Regions from separate parts of the Streptomyces sp. NPDC001852 genome, predicted to be linked through region 3. Evidence: riboswitches for the same ligand, from Rfam matches in the RefSeq annotation. Region 3 holds a riboswitch; each other region holds the start of a gene.

Region 1 (6,341 bases), on a different contig from region 3:
GCGCCTCGAAGTACGGGCCGAAGTCCCAGGTGCGGGCACAGAGCGAGGCGCCCTGCCCGGCCGTCGACTCCAGCAGCAGGAACGGGTCCTCGTCGTGCGTCAGCTCGTCCAGCAGCGGCAGCAGGCGCTCCCGCACCTGGCGCAGCGCCACCTCGCGCCCCCGCCCGCCGGTCGCGCTCCCGGTGTGCACGACCACGCCCAGCGCACCGATCTCCCGCCCGCGCCGCAGGGAGTGCCGCAGCGACTCCACCGACCGCTCCACCGTCGCCTCGGTGTGCGAGCCGAAGTTGATCAGGTAGGGGGCGTGGACGTACGCCGGGAGCGACTCCTGTGCGCAGGCCGAGCGAAAGGCCTCGTCCTGCCGGGGATTCCCGGCGGGCGTGGCCCAGCCGCGCGGATTGGCCACGAAGACCTGCACGGCCTCGGCCTTCAGGTCATGGGCGTACGACACCCCCACGGAGTGCAGACCACCGGCGACGGGGACATGACCGCCGACGGGATTGCGGACGGGGGAGGCCGGGAGCGGGGAGGAAGAGCGTGAGGTCATGGCGCACCCAGGATGCCAGGACGCCCGGGGACGCCCCCGAGCAGGGTGCGAGAAGCCGGGCGGGGAGACCGGAGCGGTCCCGGCCCGGGGGACCGGTGAGGCCCACCTGGTCGTCCGGGCCGGTGCGCACGCGCCCCGGTCAGCGGATGGTGATCGTGATGGTCGACCCCTTGGCCGCCTTGTCGCCGGCCTGCACCGACTGCTTCTTCACGGTGTCGCCGAACAGCCCGAGCAGGCCGCGGTCCTCCTCCACCTTGAACCCGGCACCCTCCAGTGCCTTGTGGGCGTCGTCGACGCTGTCGCCGACCACGTCCGGCACCTCGACCATCTCCGGCCCCTTGGACAGCGTCAGCGTCACCGTGTCGCCCTCGGCGGCCTGGCTGCCGTTGCCCGGACTCTCCTGGGCCACCTTGCCCTTGTCGTACTCGGAGTTGACCGGCTGGGGGGCGATCTTCACCTGCAGCCCGGCGTCGGCCAGATCCTGCCGGGCGCTGTCCAGGTCCTGACCGGTGACGTCCGGTACGTCGATCGGGCTGCCCTTGCTGACGGTCAGTGCGATCGCCGACCCGGCGTGCCGATTGGCGCCGCCCTGCGGTGTCGTGGCGATCACCGAGCCCTTGGCGACGGAATCGCTGAACTCCCGGGTGACCATGCCCGGTTCGAGGCCGTCCGCCCTCAGCCGCGCCCGCGCCTCGGCGAGCGTGCGGCCCGTCACGTCAGGCACGTTCACCGTCTCCGGGCCCAGCGAGATGGTCAGCGTCACCGAGTCGTGGTCGCGGATCCGGGCACCGGGCGCGGGGTCGGTGCCGATGACCGCGCCCCGCTGGACGGTGTCGTTGTACTCGTGCTTGACCCGCCCGACCTCGAGCCCGGCCGAACTCAGCCGGTCCCGGGCCTGCGCCTCGGTCTTCGCCAGCAGCGGCGGGACCTTCGTGAACTGGCCGGAGTTGATGTACCAGACCCCGGCGCCCACCCCGAACACCACCAGCACGGCGGCGACGATCGTCAGCACCAGCCGCCTGGAGCGCCGGGGCGGCACCGGTGGTGCGTGCAGCCGGCTGGTGTGCCGGACCACGCCCTCGGCCGGCTCCTCCTCGTTGACGGGCAACGGCCTGGGCACAGTCAGTGAGCGCGGTATCACGCTCGTCCGGTCACCCGCGTTGTCGTGCTCCGCGGTCAGCGCCTGCGGCGGCACCGCGTCCAGTTGCTCGTCGCTCAGCCCCCGGCGCGCCTCGCGCACCTGGGCGAGCAGCGCCACGGCGTCGTACGGCCGGATGTCGGGGGTGCGGGCGGTCGCCGAGGCGACGAGCTCGTCCAGCTCGTACGGCAGCCCCGGCACCAGGGCCGAGGGCGGCGGCACGTCCTCGTGGATGTGCTTGTAGAGGATCTGGGCGGGGGAGTCCCCGGCGTGCGGCTTGCCGCCGGTCAGCATCTCGTAGAGCACCACACCGCAGGCGTAGACGTCGACGCGCGGATCGGCGGTGCCCTGTTCTATCTGCTCAGGGGCGAGGTACGAGACCGTCCCGAGCACGGCACCCGTCGTGCTGGTCTGAGTGTCCACGGACCGGACCAGCCCGAAGTCGGCGACCTTGACCCGCCCGTCGTCGCCTATCAGCACGTTCTCGGGCTTCATGTCCCGGTGCACGAACCCGGCCCGGTGCGCGGCGCCGAGCGCGGCGAGGACGGGTTCGAGGATGTCGAGGGCCGCGCGGGGCTGCAGCGCCCCCCGCTCGCGCAGGACGTCCCGCAGGGTGCACCCGGCGACGTACTCCATCGCCAGGTACACGTACGACCCGTCGGTCCCCTGGTCGAAGACCTGCACCACGTTCGGGTGCGCCAGGCGGGCGACGGACTTGGCCTCCCGTATGAACCGCTCCACGAAGGATCCGTCGGCCGCGAGGGTCGGGTGCATCACCTTCAGTGCGAGCACACGGTCCAGACGGGTGTCCAGGGCCCGGTAGACCGTGGCCATCCCGCCGACCGCGATCCGCGCGTCGACGCGATAACGGCCGTCGAGCACCTGGCCGACGAGGGGGTCCTGAAGGGTCGTATCCACGCAGGGGAGTCTACGAGGGACGACCGACAGTTCCCCCGCCGAGACCGCTTTCCCGCAGGCACTGAAGCCGACCTGTAACGCTTCCCACACCACTCGCGCACCCGTGGTGTCCGCGTGGGACCGAAGGGCGACTAGAACGCCGGTCGCTCAGGATCCAGCCGAGCCAGGCCCTCCGTAGGAGACGACGCCTCCGCAAAGTGCCTGCGCGGAATCCGCCCCGCCAACCGGGCCAGCCGACCCCCCTCCACGGCATGCCGCATCGCGGCGGCCATCATCTCCGGCTCCTGCGCCCGCGTCACCGCGGAGGCGAGCATCACACCCGCACACCCCAGCTCCATGGCCAGCGCGACATCGGACGCAGTACCGGCCCCCGCATCCAGAATCACCGGCACACGCGCGTGCTCGACGATCAGCTGGAAGTTGTGGGGATTGCGGATCCCGAGCCCGGACCCGATCGGCGACCCGAGCGGCATCACCGCGGCACACCCGGCATCCTCCAGCTTCCGCGCCAGCACGGGATCGTCATTGGTGTACGGCAGCACCGTGAACCCGTCGTCGACCAGCGTCTCCGCCGCGTCCAGCAGTTCCACCGGATCCGGCAGCAGCGTCCGCTCGTCGGCGATGACCTCCAGCTTGACCAGATCCGTGCCCAGCGCCTCCCGCGCCAGCCGCGCGGTCAGCACGGCCTCGCCCGCGGTGAAACAGCCCGCCGTGTTCGGCAGCACCCGGATGCCCAGCTTCTGCAGCACCGACAGCACCGAACCGTGCACGGTGGGGTCCACCCGCCGCATCGCGACCGTCGTCAGCTCCGTGCCGGAGGCGACCAGCGCCCGCTCCAGCACGTCGAGGCTGGGCGCACCGCCCGTACCCATGATCAGCCGCGACGAGAAGGTCGTACCCCCGAGGACCAAGGGATCGTCGGCCATGTCTCAGCCTCCCTGGACCGCGGTGAGGACTTCGACGCGGTCGCCCTCGGCCAGCGCCGTGGCCGCCCACTGCGCGCGCGGGACGACGGTCTCGTTGACGGCGGCGGCCACACCGGAGGGCGACGGGGCCAGCGACCGTACGACGCTGTCGAGAGCGGTACCCGGAACGATCTCCCGGCGCTCTCCGTTGACGGAGATGGAGATGCTCATGCGGGCTGCTCCATGAGGACGGCGGCGCCGAAGCGCCGCGGGGTGAACGGACGGGCCACTTCCGGCAGTTCGCCGTCGGCCAGCAGCTGTGCCATGACATCGCCCGTGACCGGCGTGAGCAGCACCCCGTTGCGGTAGTGCCCGGTGGCCAGCAGCAGCCCGTCGAGCCCGGACGGGCCGAGCAGCGGCGCGTTGTCGGGGGAGCCGGGGCGCAGCCCGGCCCGGGTCTCGGTGAGCGGTAGTTCGGTGATGCCCGGCACCAGCTCATGGGCGTCGCGCAGCAGCTCGTACACGCCGCCCGCGGTGACGGTCGTGTCCCAGCCGAGTTCCTCGCTGGTCGCGCCGACGACCAGCTCGCCGTTCTCCCGGGGCACGAGGTAGACATGGCCGCCGCGCACCACGGCCCGTACGGTGCGGCTCAGGAAGGGCGCGTACCGGGGCGGCACGGTCAGCCGCAGCACCTGCCCCTTCACCGGCCGCACCGGCGGCAGCAGCGCCTCGGGCACGCCCGCGAGCCGTCCGCTCATGCTCCCGGCCGCGAGCACCACCTGCCCGGCGTGCAGCTCGGTGCCGTCCGCCGTGGTCACCCCGGTGGCCCGCTCCCGTACGACGTCCAGCCGCTCGGCCCACGCCCGGTGGAACTCCACGCCGGACCGCTCGCACGCGGCCACCAGGGCCGTCGCGAGCCGCCGCGGGTCGATCTGGTGGTCGCCGTCGACCCGCAGCCCGCCGCGCACCCCGGGCGCCAGCATCGGTTCCAGGCGCCGGCACTCCCGCCCGGACAGCCACTGCGCGTCCAGGCCGGAGCGCCGCTGCAGGGTGTGCAGTTCGCGCAGATGGGCGCGGTCGTCGGCGTCGAGCGCGACCGCGAGGGTGCCGCAGCGGCGGTAGCCGAGGTCGTGGCCGGTCACTTCGGTCAGCTCGGCCGCGAAGTCCGGGTAGCGGCGGGCCGACTCCAGGTTCAGGGCGAGCAGCCGCTCCTCGCCGTAGTGCAGTTCGGTGACCGCGGCCAGCATCCCGGCCGCGACCCGCGCGGCCCCGCCGCCGGGCCCGGGGTCCACCACGGCGGTCGCGAGCCCGCGCTGCGCCGCGCGCCAGGCCGTGACCAGGCCGATGATTCCGCCCCCGATGACGAGGACGTCGGACGTACGTGACGACATGGGCGTCCAGCCCCTCCCTTCGCCGGCATGACCCGGATCAGGTTCGTACGGTCGGAGGCCGCCAGCCTCCCTCTCAGCCCGGTGCGTCCGGGCTCCCGCGAGTGCTTGTACGGTGGCCACCCTAGCCCGCCCGTCTCGTCACCCGTAAGGGAGCCCCTGCGCATGGCCCGGTCGCTCGACGGACTGATCCTCGCCCCCGTGGCGGACCAAGCCCCAGGTCAGGTGGGTACCCGCACCCGGTTCGCGTACCACGAGAAGGACGGCGAGATCTGGGCGGAGTACGCGGGCGGCGATGTCGTACGCGGCCATCTGGTCGGCACCCGGGAGGGCGACCGGCTGGACTTCCGCTACGTCCAGCTGAAGGCCGACGGGACGACCTCCTGCGGGCACTGTGTCTCCACGGTCGTGGAGCTGCCGGACGGGCGGGTGCGGCTGGAGGAGAGCTGGGAGTGGGAGTCCCAGGCGGGCGCCGGCACGAGCGTTGTGGAACAGGTCACCGGTCACGCCCGCTGACTGACGCGTTGTCACGTGTCTAAGGTGATCGGGTGAGCGATCAGACAGCGCAAGGGGGCACGTCAGCGGCGCGGCGCGTGGTCGTCGTCGGTGCGGGCATGGCGGGGGTGCAGACCGCGGTCGCCCTGCGGGAACAGGGCTTCAAGGGGCCCGTCACCGTGATCGGCGCGGAGCCGCACCAGCCGTACGACCGGCCGCCGCTGTCGAAGGCCGTGCTGCTCGGCAAGGCCGAGGGCTCCGCCTTCGACGTGGACTTCGAGTCCCTCGGCGTCGAGCTGCGGCTCGGCTGCGAGGTGTTCGGCCTGCGTCCCGCCGAGCACGAGCTGGACACCGAGGCGGGCCCGGTGCCGTACGACGTCCTGGTCCTCGCCACCGGTGCCGAGCCGATCACCCTGCCCGGCACCGAGGGGGTGCCCGGCGTGCATCTGCTGCGCACCCTGGACGACGCCGAACGGCTGCAGCCGGTGCTCGCCCGGCAGCACGAGATCGTGGTCGTCGGGGCCGGCTGGATCGGCGCCGAGTTCGCCACGGCCGCCCGCGGGGCCGGCTGCGCGGTCACCGTCGTGGAGGCCGCCGACCGTCCGCTCGCCGGCGCCCTGCCCGCCGAGGTCGCCGCCCCCATGGCCGCCTGGTACGCCGACGCGGGCGCCGACCTCCGCACCCGCGCGCGCGTGGAGCGCGTCGAGCCCGGCGCGGTGGTCCTCGCCGACGGCACCCGGCTGCCCGCCGACGCCGTCGTCGTCGGTATCGGCGCCCGCCCCGCCACGGCCTGGCTGGCCGGCTCCGGCGTCGAACTGGGCCCGCAGGGGGACGTCCTCGCCGACGACCGGCTGCGGACCTCGGTCGACGACGTGTACGCCGTCGGCGACTGCGCCTCCTTCCCCTCCGCCCGCTACGGCGCACGGCTGCTCGTCCACCACTGGGACAAC
Region 2 (6,341 bases), on a different contig from region 3:
CCGGTCCGGCCGCCGCGACGCTCATCGGATCCGTCCAGCGCGCCATGCGCCTGCTGGAGACCGTCGCCACACATGTGTACGGCGCCCCCGCCAAACAACTCGCCCGCGAAACCGGCCTCGCCCTCCCGACGACCTACCACCTGCTGCGCACCCTGGTGCACGAGGGCTATCTTCGGCGCGAGAAAGGGCTGTTCTTCCTCGGTGACGCGGCCGAACGGCTGGGCAGCAGCGGGGCACAGCAGAAACGTCGCAGCTCTGTGGCGGACATGCTCGCCCACTGGCGCGACTCCATCGGTGTGCCGGTGTACTACGCGATGTACCGGGACGGCGAGATCGAGGTCATGTGCGTCTCCGATTCCCCCGAGGCGCCGGCGGTCGAGGAGTGGGCCGACTTCCGCGAGACCGGCCACGCGCACGCCATCGGGCAGTGCCTGCTCTCCCAGTTGGACGAGGACGCCCGCCGCGACCACCTTGCGCGCTATCCCGTGCAGTCCCTCACGCCGTACACCGTGCGTGACAATGATGCCCTGTTGCGGCGGCTGGCCCGGATGCCGCGCATGGAGCCGGTGGTGGAGCGTCAGGAGTACGCGCTCGGGACGGTCTGTGCGGCGGTCCCGATCACGGTCGGCACCACCGTCGCCACGATGGCCATGTCGCTGCCTGCCCAGCAGGCCGACCGTCTGCTGCCCGCGGCGCGCCGACTGCAGACGGAGCTCGGGCGGCATCTGGGAACGCTCACTCTCTCTATCAGTATCTGAAAACTTACTCCTTGTGATCTGCTGTGTACGTTCAGCAAGATTTGACCACGGTCACAGGGATCGATCCCGGCCGGTCGACGTCCATACGACGGGGTAGACGATGCGCGAGTCCGTACAGGCAGAAGTCATCATGAGCTTTCTCGTGTCCGAGGAGCTCTCCTTCCGCATCCCGGTGGAGTTGCGCTACGAGACCAGTGATCCGTATGCCGTGCGGCTCACCTTCCATCTGCCCGGTGATGCCCCGGTGACCTGGGCGTTCGGCCGCGAGCTGCTGATCGACGGCGTCGGTAGGCCGTGCGGGGAAGGGGATGTGCACATCGCTCCCGCCGACTCCGAGGTGCTGGGCGAGGTGCTGATCAGGCTTCAGGTCGGCGGTGACCAGGCCCTGTTCCGTTCCTCCGCGCCGCCGCTCGTGGCATTCCTGGACCGCACCGACAAACTCGTGCCGCTCGGCCAGGAGGGTGCGCTGGCCGATTTCGACGCCCATCTGGAAGAGGCCCTGGACCGCATTCTGGCCGAGGAGCAGAGCGCGGGCTGAAGGGTTGCTGCACGGGCGCCGGGAGCTCCGCGGTGGCGCATGGGACTGTGCAGGAACGCTTCTGCATGGGGAGTGGATTGCGGTCACGGGCGGGCTCACCGCCGATCACGTCGGCCTGCCCGGCCCTACCTCTTCCGGCGTCGCCCCCGGCCGCCGCGTGCCGGGACGGACTGTGCCCCGGCCGGTGCGGGGATGTCCGGGCCGGGGCGGTCGGCCGAGACCACCAGGGCGGCGAGTGCGGTGGTGACCGGGACCGAGGCGACCAGGCCGATCGATCCGACCAGCGTGCGCACGATCTCCTCGGCCACCAGCTCGCTGTTGGCCACGGTCCCGACGCCGCTCTGTGCGATCGAGAAGAGGAGAAGCAGCGGGAGTGCGGCGCCGGCGTAGGCGAGGACGAGGGTGTTGACCACGGAGGCGATGTGGTCACGGCCGATGCGGATGCCCGCCCTGTACAGCCCGCGCCAGCCCATCGCCGGGTTGGCCTCGTGCAGTTCCCAGACGGCCGAGGTCTGCGTCACCGTGACGTCGTCGAGTACGCCGAGCGAGCCGATGATGACACCGGCCAGCAGCAAGCCGCTCATGTCGATCGACGGGTACAGGCCGTGGATCAGGCCGGTGCTGTCGTCGGTGTTGCCGGTCAGGGCGGCCCAGCCGATGAACTGCGAGCCGAGGATGCCGATCAGCAGCAGGGAGACCAGCGTGCCGAGCACGGCCACCGAGGTGCGGGCCGACAGGCCGTGACACATGTACAGGGCGATCAGCATGATGGCGCTCGACCCGATCACCGCCACGAGCAGCGGGTTCGAACCCTGGAGGACCGCCGGCAGGATGAACAGGGTCAGTACCAGGAAGCTGACGGCCAGGGCGACGAGTGCCATCACACCGCGCAGCCTGCCGACCACCACGACGGCCAACGCGAAGATCCCCGCAAGCAGCGTCATGGGGAACTTCCGGTTCACGTCGGTCACCGAGTACTGCAGGTCCTTCGGCGCCGAGGGCTCGTAGGCGGCCACCACCTTCTCGCCCTGGTGCAGTTGCCGGGTCTGGTCCGGCTGCACGATCTCGGTGAACGTACGGCCCTTGTCCTTGCCGGTGTCGACCCGGACGGTCGCCTTCTTGCAGCTTCCTTTCGCCGCCTGCTCCGCCGAGGCGCCCTGGGCGGTGGAGGAGGTGTCACCGATCGTGGTCCCGCCCGAGGCGTTCACCGAACTGCAGCTCACCTCGACGACCCTGGTGACGGTGGCCTGCTGGGTCTCCCGGTCGAAACCGACGCCACTGCGCTTGTGCGGAGGGGCTCCCCCGGGCCAGAGCACCACCAGGCCGACGACGACCGCCGCGGTGAACGGGACCAGGATCGCCGCGATGACCTTGCGCAGATGCCGGGATACGGGGGCGGCGGGCCCATGGCTGTGGCCGTGGCTGTGACCGGTTCCGTGGCCATGGTCATGCCCAGGGCCGCGCCTGTGGCCGTGTCCCTGATGGAGCCCATGACCGCGACCGGCGTCAGGGCCACCTTCCCGTTCGGCGGCGTGGTCGTCGCCCTGCCCCGAGCCTGGTCGGTTGTGCGGCTCTGGCGGCCGATACGGGTACTGCTGCATCCGGGTCACCGCCCGATCATCGCAACGCGGGCAGGGGGCCCACTGTTCACCGCGCCACATATGACGCTAGCGTGGAGGCACCTTTGCACACGCGGGAGCTCGGAGCACCGGGCTGAGAGGGCGCTGACCTCCGTCACGCGATGTTTCACGTGGAACAAGCGATGTTCCATGCGGAATACCGCCAGACGGAAACCGCTGCGTCGACCGCCGAACCTGTTACCGGGTAATGCCGGCGTAGGGAGTAGGTCTCATGACCAACAAGGACGCACGCACGCCTGCCTCCGCTCAGGACGAGAAGTCCCAGGAGGCCGGGAAGTCCATCGGATGGCACAAGGCGTACGTCGAGGGTTCGCGCCCCGACCTGCGCGTGCCGGTCCGCCAGGTGCACCTCACCAACGGGCAGTCGGTCACGCTGTACGACACGTCGGGCCCGTACACCGATCCACTCGTCGACACCGATGTCCGCAGGGGCCTGCCGCCGTTGCGGGAGAACTGGATCATCACCCGCGGTGACACCGAGGAGTACGCGGGACGTCCCGTCCGTCCCGAGGACGACGGGATCAAGCACACCTCGCCGCGCGGTGGGCTGCGCAATCTGGACGCCGTCTTCCCCGGACGGCCGCGTCAGCCGCGCCGGGGCCGGGGAGGCGAGGCGGTGACGCAGCTCGCGTACGCTCGCCGGGGCGAGATCACCCCGGAGATGGAGTATGTGGCCATCCGGGAGAACGTCTCTCCCGAGGTGGTCCGCGAGGAGATCGCGGCGGGCCGGGCGGTGCTTCCGGCCAACGTCAACCACCCGGAGATCGAGCCGATGATCATCGGCAAGCGGTTCCTGGTGAAGGTCAACGCCAACATCGGCAACTCGGCGGTGACCTCCTCCATCGAGGAGGAGGTGGAGAAGATGACCTGGGCGACCCGCTGGGGTGCCGACACGGTCATGGACCTCTCCACCGGCCGCAACATCCACACGACCCGCGAGTGGGTGCTGCGCAACTCCCCCGTCCCCATCGGTACCGTGCCGCTCTACCAGGCCCTGGAGAAGGTCGACGGCAAGGCCGAGGAACTGACCTGGGAGATCTACAAGGACACGGTCATCGAGCAGGCCGAGCAGGGCGTGGACTACATGACCGTCCACGCGGGCGTCCGGCTGCCGTACGTGCCGCTCACGGCCAACCGCAAGACCGGCATCGTCTCGCGCGGTGGGTCGATCATGGCCGCGTGGTGCCTGGCGCACCACAAGGAGTCGTTCCTGTACGAGAACTTCGAGGAGCTGTGCGAGATCCTCGCCGCCTACGACGTCACGTACTCGCTGGGCGACGGCCTCCGGCCGGGCTCGATCGCGGACGCCAACGACGAGGCGCAGTTCGCGGAGTTGAAGACGCTCGGCGAACTCAACCGGATCGCCAGGCGTTTCAACGTACAGACGATGATCGAAGGCCCGGGACACGTCCCGATGCACAAGATCAAGGAGAACATCGACCTTCAGCAGGAGGTCTGCGATGAAGCTCCGTTCTATACGCTCGGTCCGCTGACCACGGACATCGCGCCGGCGTACGACCACATCACTTCCGGCATTGGTGCCGCGATGATCGCCTGGTGGGGCACGGCGATGCTCTGCTACGTCACGCCCAAGGAGCACCTGGGACTGCCCAACCGTGACGACGTCAAGACCGGCGTCATCACCTACAAGATCGCCGCGCACGCCGCCGACCTCGCCAAGGGGCACCCGGGCGCCCAGGAGTGGGACGACGCCTTGTCCGACGCCCGCTTCGAGTTCCGGTGGGAGGACCAGTTCAACCTCGCTCTGGACCCGGACACGGCGCGGGAGTTCCACGACGAGACCCTGCCGGCCGAGCCCGCCAAGACCGCCCACTTCTGCTCGATGTGCGGGCCGAAGTTCTGCAGCATGAAGATCTCGCAGGACATCCGCCGCGAACACGGCGGGAGCCGGGCCGAGATCGAGGAGGGCATGGCCCAGAAGTCGAAGGAGTTCGCAGAGGCGGGGAACCGGGTGTACCTGCCGATCGCGGACTGAGTCCGGCTGTCGGCGGTCCGTGCCACCGGATGGCCTGAAGCCGACCGGTATACGGACCGCCCGACCGCCGGGTGTCATGCCACGGTGCTGAGCCGGATCGATGGCGGGATGACGGGCCCGGGCGACGCACCCGAACCCGCCGCGGTCTGCTGGACGGCCCGGCACTGAACGGCACGACGCCGACCGGGCGGGACGACCGGAAGGCGGCACGCCGGTGGGCCGCCGGGTCGGGCCCACGTCGGTCGGGGCGCGAGCCGTGTCCTGGCCGGCGGCGTCACTCGGGCCGGTGCTCCGGCCCGCCGAAGTCCGGGCTCGTGTAGTCGGGGCTGGTGAAGCTCGGCCGGCCGGGCTGGGATCCGTCGTCAGGGCTGCTGAAACCGGGACGGTCGTACCCCAGGCGGGGCATGCGGCCGCGCGGGGCGGACGGGGTCGCGCGGTGCACGGGGGCCGGTCCCGGCTCGGCGAGCGCTTCCGTGAGGAACGGCAGGATGCCGCGCTCCAGCAGGGCGTCCCGCCAGGCCTCTCTGGCGTTGTCCAGTTCCCGGTGCGCCGCGTCCAGTGCCCGGGCCTGTGGCGAGTTGCCGTTGCGCAAGGCGGTGAGGAGCAGTCCGACGGCGGCGACGAGGATTGCGGCCGCGGTCACCGCGCCGAACACCCACCCGGCGGTGAGCATGGTCTGCGCGAAGGCCTGCCCGGGGCTCAGTGTCTTCAGGATGTAGCCGACCAGCAGGAAGATCGCCGCGGCGGTTCCGGAGAGGACGGGAGCCAGTACGGCGATGACGGCGACGGCGCCCGCGCCGGTGCTCTCGGCCGGCTCGCCGAAGGTGGTGACGAGCCCGGTGGTGGCCGAACTCTGGTCGGCGGCAGCGGAGTCACCCGAGACCGAGGGGGTCATCGCCGGCTGACGCAGTTCTTGGCGGAGCTTCACATAGTGCTGGTATTCGGCCGCGGCGGCGGCCGTTATCAGTGCGGTGGCGTTGAGCGCCATGGTGCGCAGTTGTTCGGGATTGAGCCGCTGTCCGACAGCGGCCAGTTCCGGCCGCTGTGGTGCGGAGCGCAGCGCCTCATCGAGGAGCCGCTCGAAATCCTGGCGGTCCTCGCTCTGCAGGTGCTGCGGAACGCTGTTCATGTGCATCCCCCGATGCTCCGTAGGGCTTGGGGCTCGCACGCCGGCGAGCCGTCGGGCAGAAACGGAGGGGAGCCTGCTACGGATAAGCCGATGGTAGAGCCGTGACGGCACACGGTGACAGGGGGTTGCCGGAAATTGCCCTCCGGCCTGCGGGTACTCCGACGGGGGAGACTTGCCCCGGGAACGCTCAGGTGACCAGGGGGAGTTGCCGGACCAGTAGCTTTCCGGCCATGGTCACCCCGCCGTCCATCGCGATGGCGAGCCCGTCGGCGTAGACGTG
Region 3 (6,341 bases):
CCGGCTCGGCGTCGCGGGCGGAGCCAGTGACGACATCGCCCTGGTCGTCATCCGCTTGTAGCCGTTTCAGGTGCAGATGACCCGGTTTAGGGTGTTGACGCCTTGCCTGCGGCATATGACGATGTGCGGAACCAGTGAGCGCCGAACCGTCGCCCTGTGAACCGCGCGGCGCTCCCGTCTCGGCCCGAAGGAGGGCGGCAATGAAGATGTTCCGGAGGCGTGTGCCGGGCAAGAAATCGGCGGTGGCGGCAATGATCCTCGGGGTGACCCTCTTGGCCGCTCCGACCGCGACCGCCGCCGCCGAGAGCCCGAAGTCCCAGAGTCCCGGCTTCGACCGCTGCGTCCACAGCGCCGGTCCGGCCGGACGCTATTTCTACCCGGGCTACGCCAACGTGCCCTGCCTCTGAGCGGCGCACCGGACGAGGAGCGGCTCGGCCGGCCGGGCCGAGCCCTCCTCCCGTTCTTCGGGCCGCCCAGGGCGGCTGAACGGCTTCCCTCGAACGCCGACGCCAACCCCTGGGTGAAGATTCCCGGCGAACTCAAGGGGGACGTCGGCGCCGCCGCCGACGGCACCGTCTGCGGCGTCAACATGCGGGTTCGATTCCTGCCGCCCGCTCTGGACGCTGAAGGCCCAGCAAGAGGTTGTTTCCCTCTTCCTGGGCCTTCAGCCGTTCCTGGGGCGGGTTCAAGCCCGCAGCAGCGCGCTCAGCGCTTGAAGGAGCCCTTGGTCTGTTCCTTCGTGCCCCGCATCTTGCCTCGTGCTTCGAGAGCGGCGCCTTTCGCCGCGAGGGTTTCCTTGTGCATCGCGTGGGCCGCCGTCCGCACGGTCTTTCCGACGATCTGTTCGGCCTTTGCCTTGGCCCGTTCTCCGGCGCTCATCTCGGTACCTCCGTGGGTCTCACTGGCCGTGTGCCCCTTGAGGCAAAGGGTGAAGCCACCCTTGTGGGCCGCGTTGGCAAGGCGCGGCCGAGGTCCCCACGGGCCCGACGCGGAGGCGTTCCGGATCCGCTCCCACCTGGATGATCGCCTCGATGCCTTCGTGGCGGCGGCACGTAGCGCCATGGGCGGTCTGCTTGGCGTGAGGAGATCGGGACGATGACGGTGGCAGCTCGGCCGGGGACGTGCAGCGCCGTCGGCCGGGCCGTCTCTGGGCCGTCCGACGCCGCTCAGTGGCGACCACTGACGCCTACCAATGACCGTCGTAGCCAGTGACAGCCGCAGGTCACCCAAGTGGATCTGCGACACTGGTACAGCCATGCCTAAGCCCGGAGAACTCACTTTCGTCGCGCCGCGCGGAGCTCAGAAGCCGCCGCGGCATCTTGCCGACCTCACGCCCGCGGAGCGCAAGGACGCGGTGGCCGAGATCGGCGAGAAGCCGTTCCGTGCCAAGCAGCTCTCGCAGCACTACTTCGCGCGGTACGCGCACGACCCGGAGCAGTGGACCGACATTCCCGCCGGGTCGCGCGGAAGACTGCAGGAAGCGCTGTTCCCGGAGCTGATGACCGTCGTCCGGCATCTGTCGACCGACCAGGGGACGACCCGTAAGACGCTGTGGCGGCTGTTCGACGGGACCCTGGTCGAGTCCGTGCTGATGCGGTACCCGGACCGGGTCACCATGTGCATCAGCTCGCAGGCCGGGTGTGGGATGAACTGTCCCTTCTGTGCCACCGGGCAGGCCGGGCTCGACCGGAATCTGTCCACCGCCGAGATCGTCCACCAGATCGTGGACGGGATGCGGGCGCTGAGGGACGGAGAAGTGCCCGGAGGGCCTGCCCGGCTCTCGAACATCGTCTTCATGGGCATGGGCGAGCCGCTCGCCAACTACAAGCGGGTCGTGGGGGCCATCCGGGCGCTCACCGATCCCGCCCCGGACGGGCTCGGGCTGTCCCAGCGCGGGATCACCGTGTCCACCGTCGGGCTCGTGCCGGCCATCCACCGGTTCGCCGACGAGGGCTTCAAGTGCCGGCTCGCGATCTCCCTGCACGCCCCCGACGACGAACTGCGCGACACCCTCGTCCCCGTGAACACGCGCTGGAAGGTGCGCGAGGTGCTGGACGCGGGGTTCGAGTACGTCGAGAAGAGCGGACGCCGGCTGTCCATCGAGTACGCGCTCATCCGGGACATCAACGACCAGGCCTGGCGAGGTGACCGGCTCGGGCGGCTGCTCAAGGGCAAGCCCGTGCACGTCAATCTCATTCCGCTGAACCCGACCCCGGGCAGCAAGTGGACCGCCTCCCGGCCGGAGGACGAGAAGGCCTTCGTCGAGGCCATCGCCGCCCATGGGGTGCCCGTCACCGTCCGGGACACCCGTGGCCAGGAGATCGACGGGGCCTGTGGTCAGCTGGCGGCCACCGAGCGGTAATCTGGCCACCGTCCATCACATCTTCATATTCCGACAGGGGAGCGCCACAGCGCTGAGAGTGCGGCGGACAGGGCCGCAGACCCTCTGAACCTCGCCCAGGTCATTCTGGGTAGGGAGTTCGGTCATCACTCAAGCTGTTGCGCCCTGCCCGGGTCTCCCCAGCGGAGCCCGGTCAGGGCCGCGTCTCTTCCTGGCCAACCCCAGGAGGACATCCAGTGCAGAACAAGACCTTCGTGGCCGTGGCGGTCGGGCTCGGCCTGATCACGCTGTCCGCGTGCGGTTCCGGCGGCGGCACCACGTCGTCCGCGGACTCCAAGGACGTCACGCTCGTCAGCCACGACTCGTGGGCCGTGTCCAAGAACGTGCTCGCCGACTTCGAGAAGAAGACCGGGTACAAGGTCCACGTCCTCAAGGACGGCGACGCCGGGCAGGCCGTCAACAAGGCGATCCTGACCAAGGACAACCCGCAGGGCGACGTCTTCTTCGGCGTCGACAACACCCTGCTCTCCCGCGCCATCGACAACGGCCTCTTCCAGCCGTACACGGCCAAGGGCCTCGACAGGACCGGCGCCGCCTACCAGCTCGACCAGGACAGGCACCGGGTCACACCGATCGACTACGGCGACATCTGCGTCAACTACGACAAGGCGTACTTCAGCAAGCACAAGCTGACCCCGCCGCAGACCTTCGCCGACCTCGCCAAGCCCGAGTACAAGAACCTCCTCGTCACGGAGAACGCCGCCACCTCGTCGCCGGGCCTCGGCTTCCTGCTCGGCAGCGCAGGGCAGTTCGGCGACAACGGATGGCAGGGCTACTGGAAGAAGCTCAAGGCCAACGGCGTCAAGGTCGTCGACGGCTGGGAGCAGGCCTACTACCAGGAGTTCTCGGGTTCGTCGGAGGGCAGGAAGGCCGGGGGCGACCGACCGCTCGTCGTGTCGTACGCCTCCTCCCCGCCCGCCGAGGTCATCTACGCCAAGAAGCGGCCCAGCACCGCGCCGACGGGGGTGTCGTACGGCACCTGCTTCCGGCAGATCGAGTTCGCCGGGCTGCTGAGCAACGCCAAGAACCCCAAGGGCGCCGAGGCGTTCATCGACTTCCTGGTCTCCAAGGAGTTCCAGGAGGACATGCCGCTGAACATGTTCGTCTACCCCGTCGTGCAGGGCGCGAAGGTTCCCGCCGAGTTCACCGAGTACGGCAAGGCCGCCGAGCACCCCGAGACCATGGCCCCCGGCAAGATCGCCGCCAACCGTGACCAGTGGGTCAAGTCGTGGACCTCGCTCGTACTGAAGTAGTCCCTCGGAAGGACCGCGCGGGGAGCGCGGCACGGCTCGGGCTGATGGCCCTGCCCGTCGCGTTCTTCGCGCTGTTCTTCGCCTGGCCCGTGGCAGCGATCGTCGCGCGCGGGCTGAACGTGGACGGTGCCTGGCGGTTGGGGCGGATCGCGGACGTCGTCACGCAGCCGGACATCCGGCACGTGCTGTGGTTCACCACCTGGCAGGCGCTCGCCTCCACCGCGCTCACCCTGCTGCTCGCCCTGCCCGCCGCGTACGTCTTCGCCCGGCTCGACTTCCCGGGCAAGCAGGTGCTGCGGGCCGTCGTCACCGTTCCGTTCGTGCTGCCGACCGTCGTCGCCGGCAGCGCGTTCCTCGCCCTCGTCGGACACGGCGGGCTGCTGGACGACCTGTGGGGCGTGCGGCTGGACACCACGGTGTGGGCGATCCTGCTGGCCCACGTCTTCTTCAACTACGCGGTCGTCGTACGGACCGTGGGCGGGCTGTGGTCCCAGCTCGACCCCCGCCAGGAGGAGGCCGCCCGCATGCTCGGCGCATCCCCGCTGCGCGCCTGGCGGAAGGTCACGCTCCCGGCCCTCGCGCCCGCCGTGGCCGCCGCCGCGCTGATGGTGTTCCTGTTCACCTTCACCTCCTTCGGCATCGTCCAGATCCTCGGCGGCCCCACCTTCTCCACCCTCGAAGTGGAGATCTACCGGCAGACCTCCGAGGTCTTCGACCTCTCCACGGCCGCCGTTCTCACCCTCGTCCAGTTCGCCGCCGTGGGCGCGATCCTCGCCGTGCACGCCTGGACGGTACGGCGCCGGGAGAGCGCCCTGCGGCTGGTGGACCCGTCGGTGACCGCGCGCCGGCCGCGCGGTGCCGGGCAGTGGGCCCTGCTCGCCGGGGTCCTCGTCACCGTCGCGCTGCTGCTCGTCCTGCCCCTCGCCGTCCTCGTCCGCCGCTCCCTGGACGCGCCCCGCTTCGGCTACTACCGGGCCCTCGCGAACGCCGACGGCGGTACGTTCCTGGTGGCGCCCGTGCACGCGGTGTGGACCTCGCTGCAGTACGCCGTCGCCGCCACCGCCATCGCCGTCGTGATCGGAGCTCTCGCCGCCGCCGCGCTGGCCCGCCGGGACGCCGGACGACTGGTCCGGGGTTTCGACGCCCTGCTGATGCTGCCGCTCGGCGTCTCCGCCGTGACCGTCGGCTTCGGCTTCCTGATCGCCCTCGACAAGCCGCCGCTGGACCTCAGACAGTCCTGGATCCTCGTCCCGCTCGCCCAGGCCCTGGTCGGCGCCCCCTTCGTCGTACGGACCATGCTGCCCGTGCTGCGCGCGGTGGACGTACGGCTCCGGGAGGCCGCCGCCGTGCTCGGGGCCTCGCCCTGGCGGGTGTGGCGGGAGGTGGACCTGCCGCTGGTGCGGCGGGCGCTGCTGGTCGCGGCCGGGTTCGCCTTCGCCGTCTCGCTCGGCGAGTTCGGGGCGACCGTGTTCATCGCCCGGCCCGACAACCCGACCCTTCCGGTCGCCGTGGCCCGGCTGCTCAGCCGCCCCGGAGACCTCAACTACGGCCAGGCGATGGCCCTTTCGACCATCCTGATGGTGGTGTGCGCCGCCGCGCTGCTGCTCCTGGAGCGGCTGCGCACCGACCGGACGGGGGAGTTCTAGATGCCGACGGGGGAGTTCCGATGCCGCTGACCGGACGGGTGGGTGCCCGATGCTGCTGAGCCTGGATGCCGCGACCGTGCGCTTCGGCGGGCGGGCCGTACTCGACGCGGTCGATCTCGACGTCGCCGAGCACGAGGTGGTGTGTGTGCTGGGCCCCAGCGGCAGCGGGAAGTCGACCCTGCTGCGGGCGGTCGCCGGGCTCCAGCCCCTCTCCGGCGGACGGGTGCTGCTCGGCGGCCGCGACCAGTCGGGCGTGCCCGCACACCGGCGGGGCGTGGGCCTGATGTTCCAGGACCACCAGCTCTTCCCGCAGCGGGACGTCGGCGCGAACGTGGCGTTCGGGCTGCGCATGCAGGGCGTGGGGAGGGGGGAACGGGACGCCGGGGTGGGCGAGTTGCTGGAACTGGTCGGGCTGCCCGGCGCCGCACGGCGGGCCGTGGCCTCCCTGTCCGGAGGCGAGCAGCAGCGCGTGGCCCTCGCCCGGGCGCTCGCGCCCCGGCCCCGGCTGCTCATGCTGGACGAGCCGCTCGGCCAGCTGGACCGCTCGCTGCGCGAGCGCCTGGTGGTCGAACTACGGGAGCTCTTCGGCCGGTTGGGCACGACCGTGCTCGCCGTGACCCACGACCAGGGCGAGGCGTTCGCGCTGGCCGACCGGGTGGTGGTGATGAGGGACGGGCGGATCGCGCAGTCCGGCACGCCGCTTCAGGTGTGGCAGCGGCCCGCCGACGCGTTCGTGGCCCGCTTCCTCGGCTTCGACAACGTGGTCCCGGCGACCGTGGCCGGTACGGCAGCCGACAGCCCCTGGGGCAAGCTGCCGGTCCCCGACGGCTCCCCGCAGGGCCCGCGCACGCTCCTGGTCCGGCCCGCCGGGGTACGGCTCGTGGCGGCCGACACCGGCCTGCCCTGCACCGTGACCGCGCGCACCTTCAAGGGCACCCATGTGGCCGTCCACCTCCAGCCGGCGGACGGGCCACGACTGGAGGCGGCGTGCGCGCTGCGGGACGCGCCGGAGGTGGGTGACGGGGTGGGCGTGGAGTTCGA

Evidence for each region. A riboswitch is a leader RNA that binds a small molecule or an ion and turns the genes downstream of it on or off. The one in region 3 is predicted to bind thiamine pyrophosphate.
Region 1: linked by a shared signal. The riboswitch ahead of thiO (glycine oxidase ThiO) and the one ahead of ACFYZB_RS27140 (thiamine ABC transporter substrate binding subunit) in region 3 are both predicted to bind thiamine pyrophosphate.
Region 2: linked by a shared signal. The riboswitch ahead of thiC (phosphomethylpyrimidine synthase ThiC) and the one ahead of ACFYZB_RS27140 (thiamine ABC transporter substrate binding subunit) in region 3 are both predicted to bind thiamine pyrophosphate.

Annotation. Positions count from the first base shown of each region.
Region 1 covers NZ_JBIATN010000002.1:116,568-122,908, forward strand. The annotation lists gene ACFYZB_RS03220 (deoxyribonuclease IV) at 1-547, opposite strand, end outside; gene pknB (Stk1 family PASTA domain-containing Ser/Thr kinase) at 687-2,603, opposite strand; gene ACFYZB_RS03230 (thiazole synthase) at 2,735-3,529, opposite strand; gene thiS (sulfur carrier protein ThiS) at 3,533-3,733, opposite strand; gene thiO (glycine oxidase ThiO) at 3,736-4,899, opposite strand; TPP riboswitch at 4,897-5,008, opposite strand; gene ACFYZB_RS03245 (hypothetical protein) at 5,062-5,412, shown strand; gene ACFYZB_RS03250 (NAD(P)/FAD-dependent oxidoreductase) at 5,445-6,341, shown strand, end outside.
Region 2 covers NZ_JBIATN010000021.1:66,951-73,291, reverse strand. The annotation lists gene ACFYZB_RS30990 (IclR family transcriptional regulator C-terminal domain-containing protein) at 1-758, shown strand, start outside; gene ACFYZB_RS30985 (SsgA family sporulation/cell division regulator) at 859-1,296, shown strand; gene ACFYZB_RS30980 (YibE/F family protein) at 1,422-2,906, opposite strand; TPP riboswitch at 2,979-3,155, shown strand; gene thiC (phosphomethylpyrimidine synthase ThiC) at 3,148-4,932, shown strand; gene ACFYZB_RS30970 (hypothetical protein) at 5,207-6,067, opposite strand; gene ACFYZB_RS30965 (metallophosphoesterase) at 6,249-6,341, opposite strand, start outside.
Region 3 covers NZ_JBIATN010000016.1:108,145-114,485, reverse strand. The annotation lists gene ACFYZB_RS27160 (PP2C family protein-serine/threonine phosphatase) at 1-61, shown strand, start outside; gene ACFYZB_RS27155 (hypothetical protein) at 201-407, shown strand; gene ACFYZB_RS27150 (hypothetical protein) at 706-879, opposite strand; gene rlmN (23S rRNA (adenine(2503)-C(2))-methyltransferase RlmN) at 1,256-2,362, shown strand; TPP riboswitch at 2,388-2,496, shown strand; gene ACFYZB_RS27140 (thiamine ABC transporter substrate binding subunit) at 2,578-3,654, shown strand; gene ACFYZB_RS27135 (ABC transporter permease) at 3,699-5,300, shown strand; gene ACFYZB_RS27130 (ABC transporter ATP-binding protein) at 5,350-6,341, shown strand, end outside.